3 regions of the Nocardia amikacinitolerans genome follow, and region 2 is predicted to be linked to each of the others. Evidence: riboswitches for the same ligand, from Rfam matches in the RefSeq annotation. Region 2 holds a riboswitch; each other region holds the start of a gene.
The links. Region 2 has a riboswitch for cobalamin ahead of glyA (serine hydroxymethyltransferase). Riboswitches for the same ligand answer to the same signal wherever they lie in the genome.

Region 1 (3,274 bases), on a different contig from region 2:
GCGGCGCGCAGCGGGAGCAGTTCGCGCAGGGCGGGTTCGTCGACCTGGATGATGCGGATGCCCGCGGACTGCAGATCCACGGTCTCGTCCCGGATCGCCAGCGCCACCTGGCGCGCCGAGTCGGCCAGCGGCTGGTCGTCGCGCACGAACGACCAGGCGAGGATGGTGACCGGGCCGGTCAGCATGCCCTTGACCGGCTTGTCGGTCAGCGACTGGGCGTAGGTGATCCAGTCGACGGTCATCGGCGTGCGCCGGGTGACGTCGCCGAACAGGATCGGCGGCCGCACGCAGCGGGTGCCGTAGGACTGCACCCAGCCGTTCTCGGTGGCCGCGAAACCGTCGAGCTGTTCGGCGAAGTACTGCACCATGTCGTTGCGCTCCGGCTCGCCGTGCACGAGCACGTCCAGGTCGAGCTTCTCCTGCAACGCGACGACGTCGGCGATCTCGGCGCGCATCCGGCGCACGTACTCGGCCTGGTCGATCTCGCCCTTGCGCAGCGCCGCCCTGGCCAGCCGGATCGCCGAGGTCTGCGGGTAGGAGCCGATCGTGGTGGTCGGCAGCGCGGGCAGATCGAGCCGCTGGGCCTGGAGGGCACGGCGTTCCTCGGCGGGCGCGCGGCGGGTGGCGTCCGGGCCGAGCGAATCGAGCCGCGCCCGAACCTGCGCGTCGGAGAGTCGCGGGTCGGCGGTGCGGGACTCCGCTGCCGCACGCGCGGCCGCGAGATCGTCCGCGATGGCCTCGGTACCCTGCGCCAAAGCCGTTGCCAGCAGCCGCACTTCGGTCACCTTCTCGGCGCCGAAGGCCAGCCAGGAGCGCAGCTTCTCGTCCAGCCCGGTCTCGGGTTCCAGCGAGTACGGCACGTGCAGCAGCGAGCATGAGCTCGACACCGTCACCGACGACGCGCTGCCGAGCAGCGTCCCGAGGGTGGACAGCGCGCGGTCGAGGTCGGTGCGCCACACATTGCGTCCGTCGACCACGCCCGCCACCAGCAGCTTGTCCGCCAGCGATGGCAGCGAGGCCACCGCGGACAGGTCCAGCGCCGCGGTGAAGTCGAGCGCGATGCCCTCGACGGCGGTGCTCGCGAGCGCGGGAAGAGCGTCGCCCGGCGTGCCGAAGTAGGTGGCGACCAGGATCGCGGGCCGCTCGCTCGCCTCGGCCAGCTCGGCGTAGGTGCGCCGGACCAGCTCGATCTCGTCCGCTGTGAGATCGGTGACCAGCACCGGCTCATCGATCTGCACCCACGCCGCACCCGCGGCGGCCAGCTGACGCAGCAGGTCGCGGTAGAGCGGGACCAGCTCGCCGAGCCGATCCAGCGCCGCGCCGCCGGTGGCCTTGGCCAGCTTCAGGAAGGTGACCGGCCCGACCACCACCGGACGCGCGGGCACACCGAGCTCGATCGCCTCGCTCAGCTCGGCGAGCAGCTTCTCCGGGTGCAGCGCGAACGTCGTCTCCGGGCCGATCTCGGGGACGAGGTAGTGGTAGTTGGTGTCGAACCACTTGGTCATCTCCAGCGGTTCCACGGTGTCGGTGCCGCGGGCGGCGGCGAAGTAGCGGTCGAGCGGATCGGCGATCCCGGCCACCCGCTCGGGCAGCGCGCCGAGCAGGACAGCGGTGTCGAGCACCTGGTCGTAGTAGGAGAAGGTGCCGACCGGGATCGAGTCCAGCCCGGCAGCCAGCAGCTCGGTCAGCTGGGTTCGCCGCAGGTCGCGGGCGACAGTGTGCAGCTGCTCGGCGTCGAGGCGCCCGGCCCAGTACGACTCGGTGGCGCGCTTCAGCTCGCGCCGCGGCCCCACGCGCGGTAGCCCGAGAACAGTCGCGGTGAATGGTGCGTGTTCGGAAACAGTCACGGTGTGCTCCAGTGCTTTTCAGGTCGTGAGCCATCGCCATGCGAGCGCGCGGCGACCAGCGAACGTCGCGGGCAACCGAAGACAGACGGAGCCCGGGAAGCACTGGTGGTCCGCGCGCCCAATCCACGAGGCGGTGGCCGCCGGATACGGCGTATCCGGCACAACTGGCAGGTCTTCGGACTCGCGGGCACCGGCTGGGGAGATTTCCCCTCGCCGACCTACTGACCGCCGCTTCCCAGGCCTTCGCCCAGTGCGTGATGACGGTGTTCGTTCCTGCTCACCGCTGCGGGACAGTCCCGGATTCCCACCGGGTTCCCTCTCGCCCGCCACCGGCAAACCGGGAGCGGACTTCGACTCCGGCGCTCGACGTCGGGGCTCCATCTCGTCGGGCGCACTGGAGAACCAGCTGCGTTGTCCAGCATAAACGGACGGCGGAATATTCCGTGCGCACCCCTCGGCCTGCCCGCACAGACCGGCGGGGCGGATGGTGAGATGTGACGCAGGGATGAACGCAACTTCGCAAGCCTGCTAGGTCTCGTTGTGAAGATTGCTGCGAAGGGGACTTCCATGTCGTCGCTGTATTCGGGGCCAGGTACCTTGGTTCAATGTTCTCGAAAGTCTTGGTTGCCAATCGTGGCGAGATCGCCATCCGCGCGTTCCGCGCCGCCTACGAACTCGGCATCGGGACCGTCGCCGTCTTCCCATACGAGGACCGCAACTCGGTCCACCGTTTGAAGGCGGCGGAGTCCTATCAGATCGGGGAGAAGGGCCACCCGGTCCGCGCCTACCTCTCCATCGAGGCGATCATCGACGCGGCCAAGTCCGCGGGCGCCGACGCGATCTACCCGGGCTACGGATTCCTCTCCGAGAATCCGGACCTGGCGGCGGCCTGCGCGCGCGAGGGCATCACCTTCATCGGCCCCTCGGCCGAAGTGCTGGAGCTGGCGGGCAACAAGGCGCGCGCCATCGAGGCCGCAAGGGCGGCAGGACTTCCGGTGCTGAAGTCCAGCGCGCCGTCGGCGGACGTGGACGAATTGCTCTCCGCCGCAAACGAACTCGAATACCCGATCTTCGTCAAGGCGGTCGCGGGCGGTGGCGGTCGCGGCATGCGCCGGGTCGCCGCGCCCGAGCAGCTGCGCGAATCGATCGAGGCCGCTTCGCGTGAGGCCGAATCCGCGTTCGGCGACCCGACCGTGTTCCTCGAGCAGGCGGTGGTGAACCCGCGCCACATCGAGGTGCAGATCCTGGCCGACCAGCACGGCAACGTCATGCACCTGTTCGAGCGCGACTGTTCGGTGCAGCGTCGCCACCAGAAGGTGATCGAGCTGGCGCCCGCGCCGAACCTGGATCCGGCGCTGCGCGAACGCATCTGCGCCGACGCGGTGGCCTTCGCCCGCCAGATCGGCTACAGCTGCGCGGGCACCGTG
Region 2 (3,274 bases):
CTGGCGGAGCAGATCGTGGACGCCGGCGCCCACGTCCTCGCCATCAAGGACATGGCGGGCCTGCTGCGACCACCGGCCGCCCACACCCTGGTCACGGCGTTGCGGCGAGAGTTCGAGCTGCCCGTGCACGTGCACACCCACGACACTCCGGGCGGCCAGCTGGCCACCTACCTCGCCGCGTGGCAGGCCGGAGCGGACGCGGTCGACGGTGCGTCGGCGCCCATGGCGGGTACCACCTCTCAGCCCGCGCTGTCGGCGATCGTCGCGGCGGCGGCGCATTCGCCCTACGACACCGGGTTGGATCTGCAGAGCGTCTGCGATCTGGAGCCGTACTGGGAGGCGCTGCGAAAGGTCTACGCGCCCTTCGAGTCCGGGCTGCCGAGCCCGACGGGGCGCGTCTACCACCACGAGATCCCCGGTGGTCAGCTGTCGAACCTGCGTCAGCAGGCCATCTCCCTCGGCTTGGGCGACCAGTTCGAAGAGGTCGAGGCGAAATACGCCGCGGCAGACCGGCTCTTGGGCCGTTTGGTGAAGGTCACCCCGTCCTCGAAGGTGGTCGGCGACCTCGCGCTGGCCCTGGTCGGCAAGGGCGCGGATGTCGAGGAGTTCGCCACCGATCCGGCCGGCTTCGACGTGCCCGACTCGGTGATCGGATTCCTGCGGGGTGAGCTGGGCACCCCCGCAGGCGGCTGGCCTGAGCCTTTCCGCAGTCGGGCGCTGGCCGGTCGTGGACCCGCCAAGCCGGAAACCCAACTCACCGCCGACGACGAGGAAGGCTTGAACGGCACCTCCGCCCAGCGCCGCGCCACGCTGAATCGGCTGCTGTTTCCCGGACCGACCGCCGAATTCCTCGCCCACCGCGCGAAGTACGGCGACATCTCCCGGCTGTCCGCCAACCAGTTCTTCTACGGCCTGCGCCACGACGAGGAACATCGCGTGGAACTGGAGAAGGGCGTCACCCTGCTCATCGGACTGGAAGCGATCTCCGAGCCCGACGAACGCGGCATGCGCACCGTCGTCTGCGTGCTCAACGGCCAACTGCGCCAGGTCGTGGTGCGAGACCGCACCGTCGCCGACAAGATCCCGGTGGCCGAGAAGGCGAACCCCGCCGATCCGGGCCAGCTCGCGGCCCCGTTCTCCGGTGTCGTCACCGTCGTGGCCGCGGTCGGCGACCGAGTCAGCGCAGGCGACACGGTGGCCACGATCGAGGCCATGAAGATGGAGGCCGCCATCACCGCTCCCCGCGACGGAGTGATCGAACGGATCGCGATCGGAGCCATCCAGCAGGTCGACGGCGGTGATCTGCTGCTGGTGATCGCCTGACCACCCAGGCCACCGCGGCCGCGATGATGCACGCCGGGCACCGGGTCCTTCTCGGTCGGGACTGATCCGGTGCCCTCGGCGACATCCTCGGCATTCCCCCGATCCGGGCAGGTGTCTTGCCGGATGGCTCGGGAGCCGTCCTCGAAACCCGGATGCGGGTGTGCTGTCGCTTGCGTCGTATGCTCTTCGGCGCAGCTGGTTCGCCGGTGATCGCGATGTCGGGAGCCCCCGCAGGTCGCCGGTGTCGAAGCCTCGCACTGCGGTCACGTGGTCGGGGCGAAGAGGGAACCCGGTGGGATTCCGGGACTGTCCCGCAGCGGTGAGCAGGAACGAACGCCGTCACAGGCACTGGATGCTGCGCGTCCGGGAAGCGACGGCCACTAGGACGACTCCGATCGTGGTCGGCGCCTGCGAGTCCGAAGACCTGCCCGTTGCGCCGGACGCGCCGCGTCCGGCGGTCGCCGCCTCGTGGATTGGGCGCAGCACCGACAGCCCTGGACCACGCGCGCGCTGGGACGGGCTCGATCAGGTCTGCGTGCAGTAGGGCGTCGGCTATCTCGATGCCAGCCAACGGAGTTCACCTGTGGTCACCCCAAGCCTTCGATCCACCTCGCTTACCCGCTCCCTGACCGAACTCGATCCCGAGGTCGCCGCCGCGGTGACGGGCGAGCTCGCGCGCCAGCGCGACACCCTGGAAATGATCGCCTCGGAGAACTTCGTGCCGCGCGCGGTGCTGCAGGCGCAGGGCAGCGTGCTGACCAACAAGTACGCCGAGGGCTACCCGGGCCGCCGCTACTACGGCGGCTGCGAGCACGTCGACGTCGTCGAGGATCTCGCCCGCGCCCGCGTCACCGAGCTATTCGGCGCGGATTACGCGAATGTGCAGCCGCATTCGGGTGCGCAGGCCAATGCCGCGGTGCTCATGGCGCTGATGAACCCGGGCGAACGCCTGCTCGGCCTGGATCTCGCGCACGGCGGCCACCTGACGCACGGCATGCGGCTGAACTTCTCCGGCAAGTTGTACGGCGTGCAGACGTACCGGGTCAGCGAACGAAATCACCTGATCGATATGGACGAGGTGCGCAAGATCGCCCGCAATACGGCACCGAAGGTGATCGTTGCCGGCTGGTCGGCCTACCCGCGGCACCAGGACTTCGCCGCGTTCCGCGAGATCGCCGACGAGGTGGGCGCCTACCTGTGGGTGGACATGGCGCACTTCGCCGGTCTGGTCGCCGCCGGTCTGCACCCCTCTCCGGTGCCCTACGCCGACGTCGTGTCCTCCACCGTGCACAAGACCCTCGGCGGTCCGCGTTCCGGTCTGATCCTGGCCAAGCAGGAGTTCGCCAAGAAGCTGAACAGCTCGGTGTTCCCCGGCCAGCAGGGCGGTCCGCTCATGCACGCCATCGCCGCCAAGGCCGTGGCTTTCAAGATCGCAGGCACCCCGGAGTTCAAGGAGCGTCAGGAACGCACCCTGTCCGGCGCCAAGATCATCGCCGAACGTCTGACCCAGGCCGACGCCCAAGCCAAGGGCATCACCGTGCTCACCGGCGGCACCGATGTGCACCTCGTCCTTGTCGACCTGCGCAACTCGCAGCTGGACGGTCAACAGGGTGAGGACCTCCTGCACGAGATCGGAATCACGGTGAACCGCAACGCCGTTCCGTTCGACCCGCGCCCGCCGATGGTCACCTCCGGCCTGCGCATCGGCACCCCGGCGCTAGCCACCCGCGGCTTCGGCGACGCCGAGTTCACCGAGGTCGCCGACATCATCGCCACCGCGCTGACCGGCTCCACCGACCTGGACTCCCTGCGCGGGCGGGTCTCCAAGCTGGCCCAGTCCTTCCCGCTCTACCCGGGGATGGAGGACTGGAACCTGCTCGGCTGAGCATGTGCCGGGAAAGGGTTGCCCGCACGACCGGCAGGCGAGGTCGCGACACGACGTGGCCGCCGG
Region 3 (3,274 bases), on a different contig from region 2:
GCTCGTGCAGCAGATCGTGCCCGGCGTCGGCGTACTCGCGTAAATCTACCCATTCGTGGCGTGCAGTCCAGACCCGCATCGCATCGATCGGCGCGCGACGGTCCTCCGTCCCGTGCACCGCCAGGATCGGAAGATCGGACGGAAGCGGGGTGCCGGGAGCGCCGGGCAGGCCGCTGCCGAGTGCGCGGCGCGGAACAGCCGAGAGCACCAGACCGGACAGCGTGCCAGGGTCGATGCTCGGGACGGTCGGGAAGTTCGCCTCGACGGCATTGAGGTCGGTGGCCGTGCTCGCGTCCGGTACCGCGGCGCCGAGCATGCCGAGCACGGTGACCGCACCGAGCGAATGCCCCATCAACACCAACGGCGTGTCCGGCAGTTCGACACGCGCCAGATCCACCAGTCGGGTCGCGTCCGCGACCAGCTCGGCGAGGGTGCCGGGATGCGCGGGATCGCCTTCGCTGAGGCCGTGGCCCGCGGTGTCCAGTCCCCACACCTCGACGTCGATCGACCGTAGGTACCGGGCGAACCGGTGGTAGTGGCCGCTGTGCTGGCCGATACCGGGCAGTAGTATCGCCACCGCCGCGGGGTGGTCGACCGTCCAGCGCCGATAGTGCAGCCTGCCGCGCGTGCCGTCGAAGTAGAGCATGCACTGATAGTGCCAAACCTTCTGCATTTCAGGGGACTTCACCATCCCGGTGAGCAGGCGGTTACACTGCGCGCGTTCGCGGTGCCGATCAGGAGGTCCCAGGTGTCCGTCGTCGAGTTGCCCGCGCTCCTGCGCCGCGCCGTTCCCGCGCTCGCCGTCGCCCTGGCCTGCGCCGGAGCCGCCGCGCCGCACGCGACCGCGGAACCAGCCCCCGCTTGCGCGCCCGCGACGTCGGCGACCGCACTGCCCGCCGCCGTCCCGGTGCTGGACTGGTCGGAGAACCTGGCCTACGACGGGCAGGGCAACCTGTGGGTTTCCCGGCTGTACCGCAACGAGGTGCAGCGCTACGACGACGCGGGACGGCTGACGGCCACGGTCCCGGTGGAGTTTCCCGGCGCGGTCCGGCTCGGACCGGACGGGCTGATGTACGCCGTCTACGGCGACGCGCCGACCAGCGTCGTTCGCCCCGGTGGCGTCGTCCGTTTCGACCCGGCCGCCGACGCACCGCGCCCGGAGATCTTCGCGTCCGGATTCACCATGCCCAACGGCGCGGCCTTCGACGCCGACGGCACGCTCTACGTCGCCTCCGCGACCGGCGTGATCCGCATCGGCCGCGACGGCGTCGTCGACACGGGCTGGACCGAGCGGGCAAGGCTGAACGCCAACGGCATCGCCGTGCACGACGGCACGGTGTACCTGACCTCCAACGGCGGTCCGCTCGGACGGGTCCTGCGCTTCCCGGTCACCGAACCGGACCGTCGCACCGTTCTCACCGATCTCACGTCCGCGCTTCCCGGCGTCCCCGACTTCGCCGACGACTTGCTGGTGGACGATGCGGGCGCGGTCTACGTGACCGCGCTGTCCGGCCAGCTCGTCCGGATCGATCCGAACGGCCAGCCCTGCCGCATCCTCTCGGCCGAACCGATGACGTCGCTCGTCGCCGTACCGGGCCGCCCCGGCGAACTCCTCGCGGGCACCGAACGCGGCGCGGTCCTACGCATCCAGCTCGCCCCCTAACACACCCCCGCCTCGGCTCGCAGTGATCCCGCTCGACCACCATTTCTCGGCCCTCGATAGAGAAATGGATTCGACGGGAGTCGAATGGCTGTGCGACACGCCCAGATAGCCGCCATTTCTCTCCCGTCATACGGTCAGCCGCGGTGGTTGGGGAACCCGCACGTCTGCGCCTGCCGGTATCGTCCAACGTCGACGCGGGGAACACCGGTGCGAATCCGGGGCTGTCCCGCAACTGTCACCGAGGAGCAATCCGCCGATTCATGGCCACGACCTGCCCGGGTTGGAAGGCCGGTGGTGCGCGTCGATCCGGGAGCCAGGACACCCGCGTCGGATGCATCGGGACGACTCTCCACGAGGATGGCATGGACAACTCCACAGGATCTCGACGGCCGCTGGGCCGCCGGGAGTTATTGCTGCGCGGGGCCGGGGCTGCCGGCCTCGTCGCGCTCGGCGGCATCGGTGTGCTCACCGGTTGCGGGACCGACGGATCGACCGGAGCGCCGGAGGGTCCGCCGCGCGCGGGTGGCCGGTTGCGCTCCGCGATCGCCGGGCGTGCCGCGAGCGTCGACGTGCTCGACCCGCACCGGGCGGGCAGTTCCGCGGGCGGCGCGGTCTCCAAGAACGTGTGGGACAAGCTGGTCGCCTACAACAACGACCTGACCCTGCGGTACCGGCTCGCGCAGTCGCTGGAACCCAACGCGGACGGCAGCGAATGGCGGATCACCCTGCGCCCCGGCGTGGTCTTCAGCGACGGCACGCCGCTGACCGCCCGGGATGTGCTGTGGAGCTTCGAGCGCATGCTCGACCCGGCAAAGCCGTCCTCGGGCGACCTCGCGGTGGTCGACATGGCCCGCACCAGGGCCGACGGTGAGCTCGGCGTCGTCGTCGCGATGAAGACGCCGATCGCGGACTTCGGCTCGGTGCTCGCGGGGTGGTACTGCTACGTCGTCAAGGACGGCAGCACGGTGTTCGACGAGCGGACTCTCCCGGTCGGCACCGGCCCGTTCGCGCTGCACTCGTGGTCGCCGGGCGACCGAACGGTGTTGCGGCGCAACGAGAAATATTGGGACGGTCCGGTACACCTGGACGAGGTCGAGATCATCCAGATCGCCGAGACCGAGGCGCGGATGAACGCCTTCCTCTCCGGCGAAGTGGATCTGGTGCAGGAGATGTCGTACCTACAGGCGCGTTCGCTGGACAGCGATCCGGACGCCTACGTCGTCACCCCACCGGCCGGACTGATGGGCGCCTTCCAAATGCGCGTCGACGAACCGCCTTTCGATGACGTGCGGGTCCGCCAGGCGATGCGGTTGGCTGTCGATCGACAGGCCATGGTCGACTCGGTGTACTACGGCTACGGCGAGGTCGGCAACGACATCTACGGCAAGGGCGCGCCTTTCTACAACGACAGCCTGCCGCAGCGGACCTACGACCCCGAGCGGGCCAGGCAGCTGCTGAAGGAGGCGGGCAAGCACAACCTGACCGTCACCTTGCAGACCGCCGACGCCATTCCCGGGATGGTCGAATCCGCAACGCTTTTCGCCGAGCACGCCAAGGCCGCCGGTATCACGATCCGGCTGGAGACGGTCCCCGCCGACACCTACTTCTCCC

Region 1: it holds a riboswitch for cobalamin, as region 2 does, so the genes downstream of both, metE (5-methyltetrahydropteroyltriglutamate--homocysteine S-methyltransferase) here and glyA (serine hydroxymethyltransferase) in region 2, are expected to answer to the same signal.
Region 3: it holds a riboswitch for cobalamin, as region 2 does, so the genes downstream of both, CRP45_RS10020 (ABC transporter substrate-binding protein) here and glyA (serine hydroxymethyltransferase) in region 2, are expected to answer to the same signal.

The regions. Positions count from the first base shown of each region.
Region 1 covers NZ_OBEG01000006.1:302,071-305,344, forward strand. Annotated here, with positions in the region: gene metE (5-methyltetrahydropteroyltriglutamate--homocysteine S-methyltransferase) at 1-1,847, opposite strand, end outside; cobalamin riboswitch at 1,997-2,204, opposite strand; gene CRP45_RS25980 (pyruvate carboxylase) at 2,453-3,274, shown strand, end outside.
Region 2 covers NZ_OBEG01000001.1:932,282-935,555, reverse strand. Annotated here, with positions in the region: gene CRP45_RS04410 (pyruvate carboxylase) at 1-1,323, shown strand, start outside; cobalamin riboswitch at 1,566-1,769, shown strand; gene glyA (serine hydroxymethyltransferase) at 1,907-3,208, shown strand.
Region 3 covers NZ_OBEG01000002.1:386,774-390,047, reverse strand. Annotated here, with positions in the region: gene CRP45_RS10030 (alpha/beta hydrolase) at 1-646, opposite strand, end outside; gene CRP45_RS10025 (SMP-30/gluconolactonase/LRE family protein) at 749-1,663, shown strand; cobalamin riboswitch at 1,833-2,007, shown strand; gene CRP45_RS10020 (ABC transporter substrate-binding protein) at 2,026-3,274, shown strand, end outside.